2 linked regions of the Nonomuraea sp. NBC_00507 genome follow. The protein of the gene in region 1 interacts with the protein of each later gene in a pairwise test. Links are inferred from orthologs where the notes say so. Each region holds a gene or a part of one and is shown on either strand. Other genes may lie near its edges.

Region 1 (5,745 bases):
CGAGCTCGGCGTTCAGCGCGGGCCCTTCGTCGCCCAGCTCCCGCAGCGCCGCGATGACGGCGAAGCGCCGCCGCCCCCGCCCCAGCACCTCGAACGCCTCGAAGGCGGCGCGCATGGAGTCCGGGTTGGCGTTGTAGGCGTCGTTGACCACGATCACCCCGTCGGCCCGGTCCGTGACCTCCATCCGCCACCGGCTGCGCGGCGTGGCCTCGGACAGCTCCGCGGCGATCGTGGCGACGGGCAGCCCGAGCTCGTATCCGGCCGCCGCGGCCGCCAGCGCGTTGTCGACCGCGTGTGCCCCGTACAGCTTCAGCGACACGTGCGCGGCCCCCGACGGGGTGCGCAGCGTGAAGGAGGCCCGCCCGCGGACGTCCACGACGACCTCTTCGGCCCGGATCGCCGCGTCGTCGCCCCGCCCGAAGTACGTGACCCGCGCGTCGGTGCGCGCGGCCATCTCCCGCACGTAGGGGTCGTCGGCGTTGAGCACGGCCACGCCGGTGCGGGGCAGCGCCTCCACCAGCTCGCCCTTGGCCTTGGCGATGGCCTCCTTGCCGCCGAACACGCCGAGGTGCGCGGTGCCGACGTTGAGCACGACGCCGATCTTCGGCGGCGCGATGCGGGTCAGGTCCTTGATGTGGCCGAGGTTGCGCGCGGCCAGCTCCAGCACCATGAACCGGGTGCCGGCGTCGGCGCGCAGCACCGTCAGCGGGTGGCCGAGCTCGTTGTTGAAGCTGCCGACCGGCGCGATGGTGGGCCCGATCCGGGCGGTCAGCCGGGCCAGCAGGTCCTTGGTGCTGGTCTTGCCGGCCGACCCGGTCACGCCGATCACGGTGGCGTCGGGCAGCGCGGCGACCTGGGCGGCGGCCAGCTCGGCCAGCGCGACGGCGGCGTCCGGCACGATCACCGCGGGTGCGTCGACCGGCCGGGTGGCCAGGACGGCGACGGCTCCGGCCCGGATCGCCTGCGCGGCGTAGTCGTGACCGTCGACCCGCGCGCCCCTGAAGGCGACGAACAGCGATCCCGGTTCTACGGCCCGCGAGTCGATCACGACGGGCCCGCGCACCACCGCGCGGGGATCGGCCATGCCCGACAGGGCGCCCGAGGTTATCTCGGCGATCCTGGCCAGAGGCAACGGGATCATTGGTGCTTCCTGCTTTCCTTGCGTGCGTCGATCGCCTCGGCGACCACCTCCCGGTCGTCGAAGGGGATCACCTCGCCTGACATGTACTGACCCTGCTCGTGACCCTTGCCTGCCACGACGATCACGTCGCCGCGCCCGGCGCCGGCGATCGCCAGGCCGATGGCGGCCGCGCGATCGGGCTCAATGATCACATGAGCGCGGTCGTGCTGCGGAACGCGGAGCGCTCCCTCCATCATCGTCGCGAGGATGGCGAGCGGATCCTCCGAACGGGGATTGTCGCTCGTGAAAATGGCCACATCTGCCAACTGTGCGGAGATCTCGCCCATGATGGGCCTTTTGCCCTTATCGCGGTCGCCACCGCAACCGAGCACGATCACGAGCCGGCCCGCGGTGACGGTACGCAGGGACCGCAGCACCGATTCCACGGCGCCCGGCTTGTGGGAGTAGTCCACGATCGCCTGGAACTCGTCCTCGCCCGTCGTGACGCGCTGCATGCGCCCCGGCACGCCGATGAGCGTGCCGACGCCGTGCACGGCCGTCTGCAGCGGCACGCCCGCCTCGACCAGGGTGACGATGGCCCCGAGCGCGTTGGCGACGTTGAACGGCCCCGGCAACGCGATCTGCGCGTCGGCCTCGACGCCGCCAGGGCCGACCACGCGGAACGCGCTGCCGTCCGCGCCGAGCCTGACCTCCAGCGCCCGCCACGCGGCCTCCGGGTCGCCCTGCGCCGAGAACGTCGTCATCGGGACCTTCGCCAGGTCCAGCAGCTCACGACCGTAGCGGTCGTCGATGTTGGTGACGCCGACGCGGCTCAGCTCCGGCTGGAACAATCGCACCTTGGTGGCGAAGTAGTCCTCGAAGTCCTTGTGGAAGTCGAGGTGGTCCTGGGAGAGGTTGGTGAACAGGGCCACGTCGTAGTAGACGCCGTCGATCCTGCCGAGGGCGAGCGCGTGGCTGGAGACCTCCATGGCGGCCGCGCCGACGCCCTCCTCGCGCATGAGCGCGAACAGGCCGTGCAGCACCGACGCCTCCGGCGTGGTCAGCGTCGGCTGGAAGCGCAGGTCGCCCGCGCGGATCTCGACGCCGCCCACCAGACCCGTCCGGTGCCCGGCGGCCCGCAGGCCCGCCTCCAGCATGAACGTGGTGGTGGACTTGCCGCTGGTGCCGGTCACACCGAGGATCTGGATGTCATGGGCCGGCTGCCCGTAGACCCAGCTGGAGATCTGCCCGAGCAGGGCGCGCGGGTCGGCCACGATCAGGACGGGAAGCCCGGTGGCGACGGCCGCGTCGCGCCCCTCCTTGTCGGTGAGGATGGCCACCGCACCGCCGGCCATCGCCTCGGCGGCGAACGCGGCGCCGTGGGCGCGGCTGCCGGGCAGCGCGACGTAGAGATCCCCGCGTCTGGCGTCGCGGGAGTCGATGGTGACGCCGGTCAGGGCGGCGTGTGGCGAGCGCGAGGTGCCCGAATCGGCATCGAGCATGGTCGCGAGCCCGGTCAGCGGGCGGGGCGGGCTGGTCGTGGGACGCATAGACGACGGGGGACGCACGGCGGCAGCGTACCTTCCCTGGTCACTGTCCGGCGCCCGTACGCACCGGCGGCACGACGGAGCCTGTGGGAGGAATCTTCTTGCTCTTGATGGCGAACGTCATCACATCCTTGAACACGGGGGCCGCCAGCTGCCCGCCGAAGTGGCCGTTCTTCGGGTTTTGCAGCACCGACAGCACCACCAGCCTGGGCTTGTCCGCCGGGCTGAACCCGGCGAAGGAGGCAGTGTAGCCGTCGTAGCGGCCGAGCTCGGCGTCGTAGCGGTTGGCCGTGCCCGTCTTGCCCGCCACCCGGTAGCCGGGAATGGCGGCCAGCTGGCCGGTGCCCTCCTCGCCCACCGCGCCCTCCAGCATCGTCGTGATCTCTTTGGCCGTCGTCTCGCTCACCACTCTGGTCTGCTTACCAGCGGGAGCGGGCACGAACCTCCCCTCGCCGTCCGTGGTCCCCGCGACGATCTGCGGCTCGACCTTGACGCCGCCGTTGGCGATGGTCTGGTAGACGCTGGCCATCTGCAACGCCGTCACCGACACACCCTGACCGTAGGCGACGGTGCAGCTCTGGCTGCCGGACCATTTCCTGTAGTCGGGCAGCAGGCCGGCCTCGGCGCCTGGCACGCCGCCGCCCGGCTCGGCGCCGAAGCCGAAGGCCTTCAGCATCTGGTACAGGCGCGCGCTGCCGACCTTCCGCGCCGCCATGATCGTGGCCACGTTGCTGGACTGGGCCATGGCCTGGCGGAACGTCATCGACTCCGCCTTGTGCGCATGGGCGTCACGCAGGACCTGGTCGGCGCACCTGATCCGGTCGGGCACGTGGAACACGGTGCCGGGGGACACCGCACGGGCCTCGAGCGCGGCGGCGGCGGTGATCACCTTGTTGGTGCTGCCGGGCTCGAACACGTCGGCGGCGGCCTTGTTGATCTGGCTGGACTGGGGGGCCTTGCGCCAGTTGTTCAGGTCGAGCTCGGGGGCGTTGGCCATGGCGACGATCTGGGCCGTCCGGACGTCCATGACGATCACGGTGCCGCTGTCCGCGCCGGCCTTCTGGACCTGCTCGCCGATCGACTTCTGGGCGGCCCACTGGATGTCGCGGTCGATGGTCAGCCGGATGTCCCGGCCGTCCTCGGGGGCGGTGCGCTGGCTGCTGGTCATCGGAATGCGCTGGCCGTCGCGGCCGGTCTCCACCCGCTGCTCGCCGTCGCGGCCGCCCAGGAGCGTGTTCTTGGTCCGCTCGAGGCCGGCCAGGCCGGTGCCCTCGTCCCCGACGAAGCCGACGAGGCTGCCCGCGAGATCGCCCGCCGGGTAGAGCCTGCGGTAGGTCTTCTTGGCCGACAACGCCGGCACGCCCGCCTGCAGCAGGCGGGTGGCCACGACAGGGTCGACGTCGGTGGCCAGGCGCTGGTAGCGGGTGTCCGTTCTGGCCAGTTTGGCAGCGATGTCCTGCTCGCTCTTGCCGAGCTGCCTGGCCAGGATCGTGGCGATCTTCCCGCGCACGTCGGCGCTGATCTTGGACGGGTCGATCGACAGCTCTCGGGCCTCGATGGTCACGGCCAGGTCGTGGCCGTTGACGTCGGTGATCGAGCCGCGCTTGGCGGGGATGGTCTCGGTGTGCTGGCGCTGATCCGCGGCGGCGGCCTCGTAGACCTTGGAGTCCAGGCCCTGCATCTGGATCAGCCGGCCCGCGAAGATCGATAGCACGAACGTCATGCCGATGAGGCCGATGTTGATGCGCCTGCGCGGGCTGCCCAGCCGCAGCACCAGCGGCGGCCTGGGCGGGCGCGGCGGCGTGGGGGGGCGCCGGGGCCCTCGGGGTGGCGGCACGTCTCCGCCGCGACGCGCCGCCACCCGCTCACGGCCCCGCACCTGCTCGGACCGGGAACCCCCGGTCTGCGTCCGGCGCAGCGGCCCGTCTCCATCTCCATGCCTGTCACGGCCCCGCAGGTCGTCCTCACGCCTGTCGCGACCGCGCAGGTCGTCCTCACGCCGCTCCCGCTGCCGGAGGCCGTCGTCCTGCGGGGACCGGCTCCGCGGACCGTCGCCCTGCCGGGACCGGCGCGCCTGGGGACCGCGCGCCGCGGCGTCGGACGGGCCGCCGTCCCCGCGCACGCGCTCGTCCCGCCCTTGAACGCGGCCCCGGAGCCGGTCGTCCCGCCCTGGGGAGGGACGCCGTGGACGGTCGCCGCCGTCGCGGCCCTGAGCGACGCGGCCCTTCGCGGGGTCGGCTTCGTCGCGCGGACGCCTGCGGACGCCTGCGTCGTCGTCGGCGCCGTCCCGGCGAGCGCGGCTGCCATCGTCCTGGGCGCTGAGGCGATCGTCGTCCCGCCGGACGCGCGCAGGCCTGTCGTTCCTGGAACGGTCGCTGGAACGGTCGGCCCTGGAACGGTCGGCCCCGGAACGGTCGGCGCGGTCCTGCCGGCTCCGGTCGGAGCCGCCCGAACGGGGGCGCTCGGCGTCGGAGCGGCGGGCGCCGCCGGACTCTCCCGGCGTGTCGGCCGGGTCCTGCGGGGGACGCCCGCGAGCGTCGTCGTCGTGCCCGAACGGCAGGTCGAGGGGATCGGACCGCTTGCGTGGCCGGCGCGGCGGGTTCTCCGGCGGCGGCGGGCTGCCCGCGCCGTCAGAACGGGCCCCGTCAGAACGGGCAGGGCCCCCTTGGCGCCCTGGCCGTCCCGGGCCGCCCGGCGTACGACGAGCGGCGCCGGGCCCTCCTTGAGAGCCGGCGCCGCCAGCGCCGCGGCCGGGACCCTGCCCCCTGCCGCCTGAGTCCCTCACCGCTCCGTGTCCACCCGGCCGACCCGGTCACCGGCGCTGGTCCAGCCGTTGACGTTGTCCCAGTCGGGCTGCTGCCCCTGCTGCTCGGCCAGCTTGGCGATCGCTTCGGGCTGCGTCTTGAGCTGGTATTCCTGCTCGAGCTTCTCGTTCTCCCGCCGCGCCACCGCGATCTCCTCGCGCAGCGTCGCGTCGGTGATGGTGTCCTTGGCCAGCATGGTGTTGAGCAACAGCAGGCTGACCAGGCCGCCGGACATGAGCCCGACGACGAGCAGCACGAACGGCGTGCGCTGGCG
Region 2 (7,488 bases), 5.9 Mb from region 1 along the record:
TCTCCAGGTCGGCGGCGGGCAACTCGGGCTTCTTGGGCAGCTCGCCGACGATCCGCCGCAGCTCGGACAGCGCGAACGCCTCCTCCTCGTCCCACGCCGCGAACAGCTCCTCGTCCTGCTCGTCGCTGACCGCGTGGCCGGGCACCCGTCCGTCGGGCAGCGGGGTGCTGAGCCAGTGCTCCTGCAACTCCTCGTACGCCCTGCGGGCCGCCTGATCGCCGGCCGCCAGCGCGTCCGGGTCGATCTCCCCCGACTCGACCCGTTCCTCCAGGTACGCGACGAGCTTGGCGTACATCTCCGCGGCCTCCGGCCCGCGCTCGTCCTCCTCCGGCCAGACGAAATAGCTGGGGGTCATGAGGATCGGCTCGGTGCCGGTGGACTCGATCCAGCGCTGCACGTCGCCGACCGTGGCGATGCCTGATTCGATGGAGCTGAGGGTCGCCTTGGCCGAGTCCCAGAACGCGAGCGAGAGCGGGTTGCCCGCCGACATCATCGCGCGCCGCAGGTCCGGCATCGCCACCAGTGCGACGCCCGAGGGCACGGCGAGCAGCGCCCTGGCGACGTCCCTGCGCGTGAGGGCGGTCGCCGGGCGGCCGGCGTGGGCGCACACGAAGTCCATATCCACGCCCCGTAACCTACGCCGTTCCCCCCTGACTAGTCAGCCGCCTTCCTCGCCTTCAGGCGTTCGGGATCTCCGGCGATGCCGGCAGGGGTGCGGAGCCAGGGACAGGGCGCTGGTCAGGAGGCGGGATGGATGGGCAGTTTAGGGTGAGGCGAGGAGGTCATGATGAACCGCTTGAAAGACGCCACCAGCCCCTACCTGCTGCAGCACGCTGACAATCCGGTGGACTGGCACCCCTGGGGCGAGGAGGCGTTCGCGGAGGCCCGGCGCCGTGACGTGCCGCTGCTCATCAGCGTGGGCTACTCTGCCTGCCACTGGTGCCACGTCATGGCTCACGAGAGCTTCGAGGACGCCGACACCGCGCGCCTCATGAACGAGCACTTCGTCAACATCAAGGTCGACCGCGAGGAACGCCCTGACGTGGACGCCGTCTATATGGGCGCCACACAGGCCATGACGCAGCAGGGCGGCTGGCCGATGACGGTGTTCGCGACGCCGGAGGGCCACCCGTTCTACTGCGGCACCTACTTTCCGCGCCCCCATTTCCGGCGCCTGCTCAACGAGGTCCACAACGTGTGGAGGGGCGACAGGGAGTCGGTCTTGACGCAGGGCGCGAAGGTGGTGGAGGCGCTCAACACGAACACCACGCTGCCCAGCGGGGTGGTGCCGGGCGAGGAGACGCTGGCGCTGGCGGCCCGGAACCTGCGGGAGTCGTACGATCCGGTGAACGGCGGATTCGGCCGCGCACCCAAGTTCCCGCCCTCCATGGTGCTGGAGTTCCTGCTGCGCTCCGGCGAGCGCGAGATGAGCGGCAAGACGCTTGAGTCGATGGCCCGTGGCGGCATGTACGACCAGCTCGGCGGCGGCTTCGCCCGCTACAGCGTGGACGCGGAATGGGTCGTGCCGCACTTCGAGAAGATGCTGTACGACAACGCGCTCCTGCTGCGGGTCTACACCCACTGGTGGAAGGCGGACGGCGGCGCGCTGGCGCGGCGGGTGGCGCTGGAGACGGCCGACTGGCTGCTGCGCGAGATGCGCACCCCCGAGGGCGGGTTCGCCTCGGCGCTGGACGCCGACAGCGAGGGCGTGGAGGGCAAGTTCTACGTCTGGACGCCCGAGCAGCTGCGCGAGGTCCTCGGCGAGGACGACGGCCGGTGGGCGGCTGGGCTGTTCGACGTCACCGGCACGTTCGAGCACGGCACGTCCGTGCTGCAGCTACCGCGCGACCCGGAGGACCCCGAGCGCTACGCGAGCGTCCGTGAGCGGCTGCTCGCGGCCAGGGAGCGGCGCGTGCGTCCCGGGCGCGACGACAAGGTCGTGGCCTCGTGGACCGGCCTGGCCATCGCGGCCCTGGCCGAGACCGGCGCAGTATTCGAGCGGCCCGACCTCGTGGCGGCGGCCTCGGCGGCGGCGGAGCTGCTGGCGGCCACGCACCTGGTGGACGGCAGGCTGCTGCGCACGTCACGGGACGGCCGGCCGGGCTCGAACGCCGGCGTGCTGGAGGACTACGCCAACCTGGCGGAGGGCCTGATCGCGCTGTACAGCGTGAGCGGCGAGGCCAGATGGCTGCGGCTGGCGGGATCGCTGCTCGACGTCGTGCTCGACAGGTTCGCCGACGGGGCGGGCGGCTTCTACGACACGGCGGACGACGCCGAGCGGCTGTTCCAGCGGCCGCAGGACCCCACCGACAACGCCACCCCCTCAGGCCAGTACGCCGCCGCGGGCGCCCTGCTCTCCTACGGCGCGCTGACCGGCTCCGCCCGCCACCGCGAGGCCGCCCACCGCGCGCTCGGCACCGTGTCCGTGCTGGCCAGAGGGCACGCCAGGTTCGCGGGCTGGGGGCTGGCCGTGGCGCTGGCGGCGCTGGACGGGCCGGTCGAGGTGGCCGTCGTCGGCGCGCCCGACGACCCGCGCACGGCGGCGCTGCATCGCGAGGCGCTGCTGGCGGACGTGCCGGGCCTGGTGGTCGCGCTCGGCCCCGGCGACGCCGCCACCAGGGGCGCTTCGGGCGATCCGCTCGTCCACGGTGACGAGGTGTTCCCTGCGCTGCTCGAAGGCCGCGGAACGGTCGGCGGTGCCCCCGCGGCCTACGTGTGCAGGGGGTTCACCTGCCGGATGCCGGTGACGACAGTCGACGCCCTTCGGGCGGAGCTCACCGCCGAATGAGAATCAGTCCGTCGGGCGGCCCCACCGATGAAGGTCAGCCCGTCGGGCGGCTTCCGTTGTCGGCCGTGCCGGTGTCGGCGTCCGTGGAAGGCTGCTCGGGTTGCTGTGTGACCGGTGGGGCGGTCTGTTCCGGCTGGTTGTCCTGCCGGTCGTCCGGGACCTCGGTGGCCGGCGGGTCGGTCACCGGCGCCTCGCTGAACTCGGGCTCCGGCGGGTTCGACTCGTCGGGGTTCACCGGCGGCGTGAATTCCTGCTGGGGCACGTCCCGGTCGGGAACCGAGTAGTCGTAGGAGTAGCCGTAGTCGGACGGCTCGGGGAACTCCTCCACCGGCTTGCCGGCCATGGCCTCGGTCATGAACGCCCGCCAGATCTGCGCGGGCAGCGACCCGCCGAACTGCGTGCCGTACCCGGGGATCGTCACGGTCTCGTTGTCGTCGCGGAACATGTTGACCGCCACCGCCAGCTGAGGCGTGAACCCGTTGAACCACACCGACTTCGAATCGTCCGTGGTGCCCGTCTTGCCGGCCACCGGGCGGTCGTAGAGCCGGGCGGCGGTGCCGGTGCCGTATTTGACGACCTGCTGCATCGCGTACGTCGTGTCCGCCGCGGCCTGCTCGCTGACCACCTGCTTCGAGACCGGATTGACGACCACCTTGTGCCCCGTGCCGTCGGTGACCGACTTGAGCACGTGCGCCTCCATGTGCACGCCCTTGTTGGCGAAGGTGGAGAAGCCGGAGGCGTTCTGGACGGCGCTGACGGAGGACACGCCGAGCGGGAACGAGGCGGCCGCCTTCTGCTGCTCGAGCTGGTCGGCGGGGATACCGGCCGCCTCCGCGGTCTCGGCCACCTTGTCCAGCCCGACCTTCTGGCCGAGGTCCACGAACGCCGTGTTGACGGAGTTCTGGGTGGCGCGCACGAGATCGATCTGGCCGTACGAGCGACCGCTGTCGTTCGGGATCGGCTTGTCCGCGGAGGCCACGCGGAGCGGCGAGTTGCCGTTGACCCTGGTGGACAGGTCGAAGCCGTTGTTCAGCGCGGCGGCCAGCGTGTACGGCTTGAACGTCGATCCGGCCATCACCTCGGCGGAGAAGGCGTTGTCGTAGTCGTAGCGTTTGGGGTCGCCGCCGTAGAAGGCCACCACCTCGCCGGTCTTGGGATCGACGGCCGCGAGCCCGGTGCGCACCTTCTTCGGCGTGTTGTCCGGCAGCACGTCCTTGACCGCCCGCTCGGCCGCCGCCATGAGCTTCTTGTCGAACGTACTGACGATCTTCAGCCCGCCGCCGTTGATGTCCTCGTCGCTGTAGCCACGCCGGTTGAGCTCGTCGGTCACCTGCTTCAGCATGTATCGGGTCTGGCCCTTGAGCTGGAACGGCTTCTTCGGCGCCGCCAGCGCCGGGAACTTCTCCGCGGCCACCTGCTGCGGCGTCAACGCCCCCGTCTGCCCCATGGCGTTGATCACCGACCGCCAGCGCGATTCGGCCGCGGCCAGGTCGGCGCCCTGGGGATCGGCGAAGCGGCTCGGCTGCTGGATCACCGCCGCCAGGTAGGCCCCTTCTGACACGGTCAGCTCGCTGACGTCCTTGCCGAAGTAGGCGCGGGCGGCCGACTGGACGCCGTTGGCGCCGCGGCCGAAGTAGATCGTGTTGAGGTATTGCTCCAGCACCCAGTCCTTCGACTTGGACTGGTCGACCTTCATCGCGATGAGGATCTCTTTGAACTTGCGAGTGACGGAGCGCTCCTGGCTGAGTCCGCTGTAGTAGTTGCGGACGAGCTGCTGGGTGATCGTCGAGCCGCCCTGGAGCTGCTGCCCCGTGACCGTGGACCAGATGGCCCGGCCGGTGCCCTTGATCGAGACGCCCGCGTCCTCGTAGAACGAGCGGTTCTCGGCCGCGATGACGGCCTGACGCACGTGCGGGGGCACCTTGGCGAGCTCGACCACCTTGCGGTCGATGCCCTGCCGGGCCAGCACGGACTTGCCGTCGCGGTAATAGATCACCGACCCCTGCGCGGTGGCCTGCTTTTGCGTGGTGTCGGGAATGGGGGTCATGGCCCACGCGACCGCGAAAAGGCCGAGCAGGAGGAGGATTCCGGTGCCGAATATGATCAGTAGAAGTCGGAGAATCCGCCGCTTTCGCATTCCGTTTCCTCCACCGCCTTGCACCCTCGACCCCCTCGTCAAGCCTCGCCCCACCCCCGCAAGCTGGGCGAATGTCAAGGGTAAACGATCGAAGATGGTGCCCGTCCCCTAGCGATACTACGGCGATCGCCGTTCCCGACGCGGAACATCGGCGACCAAAGGCATAACTCGGTAGGGAACCGGGGTGTCGAGCGCAATGATCGAATTAGTCCTGAGCACGCCCCGGACTTCGACGATCTGGTCGATGACCCGCTGTAAATCGGCATTGGTCCGGGCGACCACGCGGCAGAGCAGGTCGCTGTCGCCGGTGATCGTGTGCACCTCCAGCACCTCGGGAATGCGGGCCAGCTGATGGGCGACCGGGTCGTGGCCGGCGACCTGCCTGATCTCCATGCTGACGAACGCGGTGACGTCGTAGCCGAGCGCCGCGGGCGACACCTCGGGACCGAATCCCGTGATCACCCCTCGGGCGGTCAGCCGGTCCAGCCTGGCCTGGACGGTGCCGCGCGCCACACCGAGCCGCCGCGAGCATTCCAGCACGCCCAGGCGCGGCTCGGCGGTCAGCAGGGCGAGCAGGCGGGCGTCGAGATCGTCGATCGTCATACTGCACAGAACTACCCGATATTTCGTGGGATGGCTAGGCAGATTGTCCACTCTTTGAAGTAACTCTTGCGCAACTCGTCCATGAAAATCGAGAGTTGGTGGTATGAGTGATGTCTTTCCAGTTAACGGGATGGATGCCGTCGTGTTCGCCGTGGGCAACGCCAAGCAGGCGGCCCACTACTACTCGACCGCGTTCGGCATGAGGCTGGTGGCCTATCGGGGGCCCGAGACGGGCAGCCGCGACCTGGCCGCGTACGTGCTGACGTCGGGCAGCGCCACGTTCGAGTTCCGGGCCTCGATCCGGCCCGGCACGGAGGTGGCGCGGCACGTCGCCGAGCACGGTGACGGGGTGATCGACCTGGCGATCCAGGTGCCCGACGTGGAGGGGGCGTACGCGCACGCGGTCGCCCAGGGGGCGAAGGGGCTGGCGGAGCCGTACACGATGGAGGACGAGCACGGCAAGGTGCAGCTCGCGGCCATCGCCACGTACGGCGAGACCCGCCACACGCTGGTCGACAGGGCCAACTACGGCGGCCCCTACCTGCCCGGGTACGTCGCCGCCGAGCCGCTGGTCGCGCCGCCCGCCACCAAGAACGGCCGGCTGTTCCAGGCCATCGACCACTGCGTCGGCAACGTCGAGCTGGGCAAGATGGACGAGTGGGCGGAGTTCTACCGCAACGTCATGGGCTTCACCAACATGGCCGAGTTCATCGGCGACGACATCGCGACGGAGTATTCGGCGCTCATGTCCAAGGTCGTGGCCGACGGCACGCGCAAGGTCAAGTTCCCGCTCAACGAGCCGGCCGTCAGCAAGCGGAAGTCGCAGATCGACGAATACCTCGAGTTCTACCGCGGCCCGGGTGTGCAGCACATCGCGCTGGCCACCAACGACATCCTGACCACGGTCGACCACATGCGGGCGGCCGGCGTGCAGTTCCTGGACACGCCGGACTCGTACTACGACGACCCCGAGCTGCGCGCGAGGATCGGGCAGGTGCGGGCGCCGATCGAGGAGCTGAAGAAGCGGAAGATCCTCGTCGACCGGGACGAGGACGGCTATCTGCTGCAGATCTTCACCAAGCCGGTGCAGGACCGGCCCACGGTCTTCTTCGAGCTGATCGAGCGGCACGGCTCGCTCGGGTTCGGCAAGGGCAACTTCAAGGCGCTGTTCGAGGCCATCGAGCGCGAACAGGAACGCAGGGGCAACCTTTAGTTTGTCCCGACTTAGTGGGGGCGATCAGGACCTCATGGGATCGCCACCGGGGCTGGCGGGACGCTGGCGACGGTTGTTCGCCGGCGTCCTCGACTGGCTCATCGTCAACATCATCTCGGCCCCTTTCAGCTGGACCAGCTGGAACTACGTCTGGGACGGCGCGAGAGGCGTCTGGGATCGCTATCCCGTGGAACACACCTTCCTGGCCGGACTCGTCGCCTTCCTGTACTTCTGGCTGCTGCATTCGTTCTGGCACGGCCAGACGCTGGGCAAGAGGCTGTTCGCCATCAGAGTGGTCCCGGACACCGGCGGCAAGCTGGGCGTGGGACAGGTGGCGGTCAGGCAGGGCGTGATGACGGCGCTCGAATGGTTGTGCTGCGTCGGCCTCCTGGTCGACCTCTCCTGGATCCTCTTCGACCCCCGCAAGCAGGCGCTGCACGACAAGGCCGCCAGGACGGTCGTCGTCAATGCCTGACGCAGAGTAATATTCACGTGACGTGACGAAGGGGGCTCGTTCGTCTATGCATGTCAACCGGCGCGGGATGGCACTGGTGGCGGCGCTGGTCAGCGCGCTGGCCTGTGCTCCCGCCAACGAGCCGTCCTCGGCGAACGACCACCTGCCGGGCGCGCCCGGCATCGGCGACACGGACTTTCCCAAGGACGGCAACGGCGGCTACGACGTCACCCACTACGCCGTCGCCATCGACTACACACCCGCGAGCAAGCAGCTGGTCGGCGTGACCACCA

What was found.
Region 2: the proteins of OHA25_RS45950 (region 1) and OHA25_RS18315 interact in binary tests that used the Escherichia coli proteins (3 or more experiments, as listed by UniProt). The link is inferred for Nonomuraea sp. NBC_00507 from one-to-one orthologs.

What each region holds. Positions count from the first base shown.
Region 1 is NZ_CP107853.1:9,535,126-9,540,870, forward strand. Bases 2,108-4,959 are described here. They hold OHA25_RS45950 (peptidoglycan D,D-transpeptidase FtsI family protein), read right to left. Parts: upstream 4,505-4,959; coding sequence 2,711-4,504; downstream 2,108-2,710. Other genes in these bases: OHA25_RS45945 (UDP-N-acetylmuramoyl-L-alanyl-D-glutamate--2,6-diaminopimelate ligase), read right to left, coding at 2,108-2,670; OHA25_RS45955 (hypothetical protein), read left to right, coding at 4,604-4,959. Outside these bases: murF (UDP-N-acetylmuramoyl-tripeptide--D-alanyl-D-alanine ligase), read right to left, coding at 1-1,141; more of OHA25_RS45945, read right to left, coding at 1,138-2,107; more of OHA25_RS45955, read left to right, coding at 4,960-5,443; OHA25_RS45960 (hypothetical protein), read right to left, coding at 5,449-5,745. UniProt on the Escherichia coli protein: Essential cell division protein that catalyzes cross-linking of the peptidoglycan cell wall at the division septum. Required for localization of FtsN.
Region 2 is NZ_CP107853.1:3,636,813-3,644,300, reverse strand. The notes cover bases 2,375-5,293. They hold OHA25_RS18315 (transglycosylase domain-containing protein), read right to left. Parts: upstream 4,926-5,293; coding sequence 2,823-4,925; downstream 2,375-2,822. Other genes in these bases: OHA25_RS18310 (Lrp/AsnC family transcriptional regulator), read right to left, coding at 5,043-5,293; OHA25_RS18320 (thioredoxin domain-containing protein), read left to right, coding at 2,375-2,788. Outside these bases: OHA25_RS18325 (hypothetical protein), read right to left, coding at 1-619; more of OHA25_RS18320, read left to right, coding at 785-2,374; more of OHA25_RS18310, read right to left, coding at 5,294-5,528; hppD (4-hydroxyphenylpyruvate dioxygenase), read left to right, coding at 5,659-6,741; OHA25_RS18300 (RDD family protein), read left to right, coding at 6,776-7,216; OHA25_RS18295 (M1 family metallopeptidase), read left to right, coding at 7,263-7,488. UniProt on the Escherichia coli protein: Cell wall formation. Synthesis of cross-linked peptidoglycan from the lipid intermediates.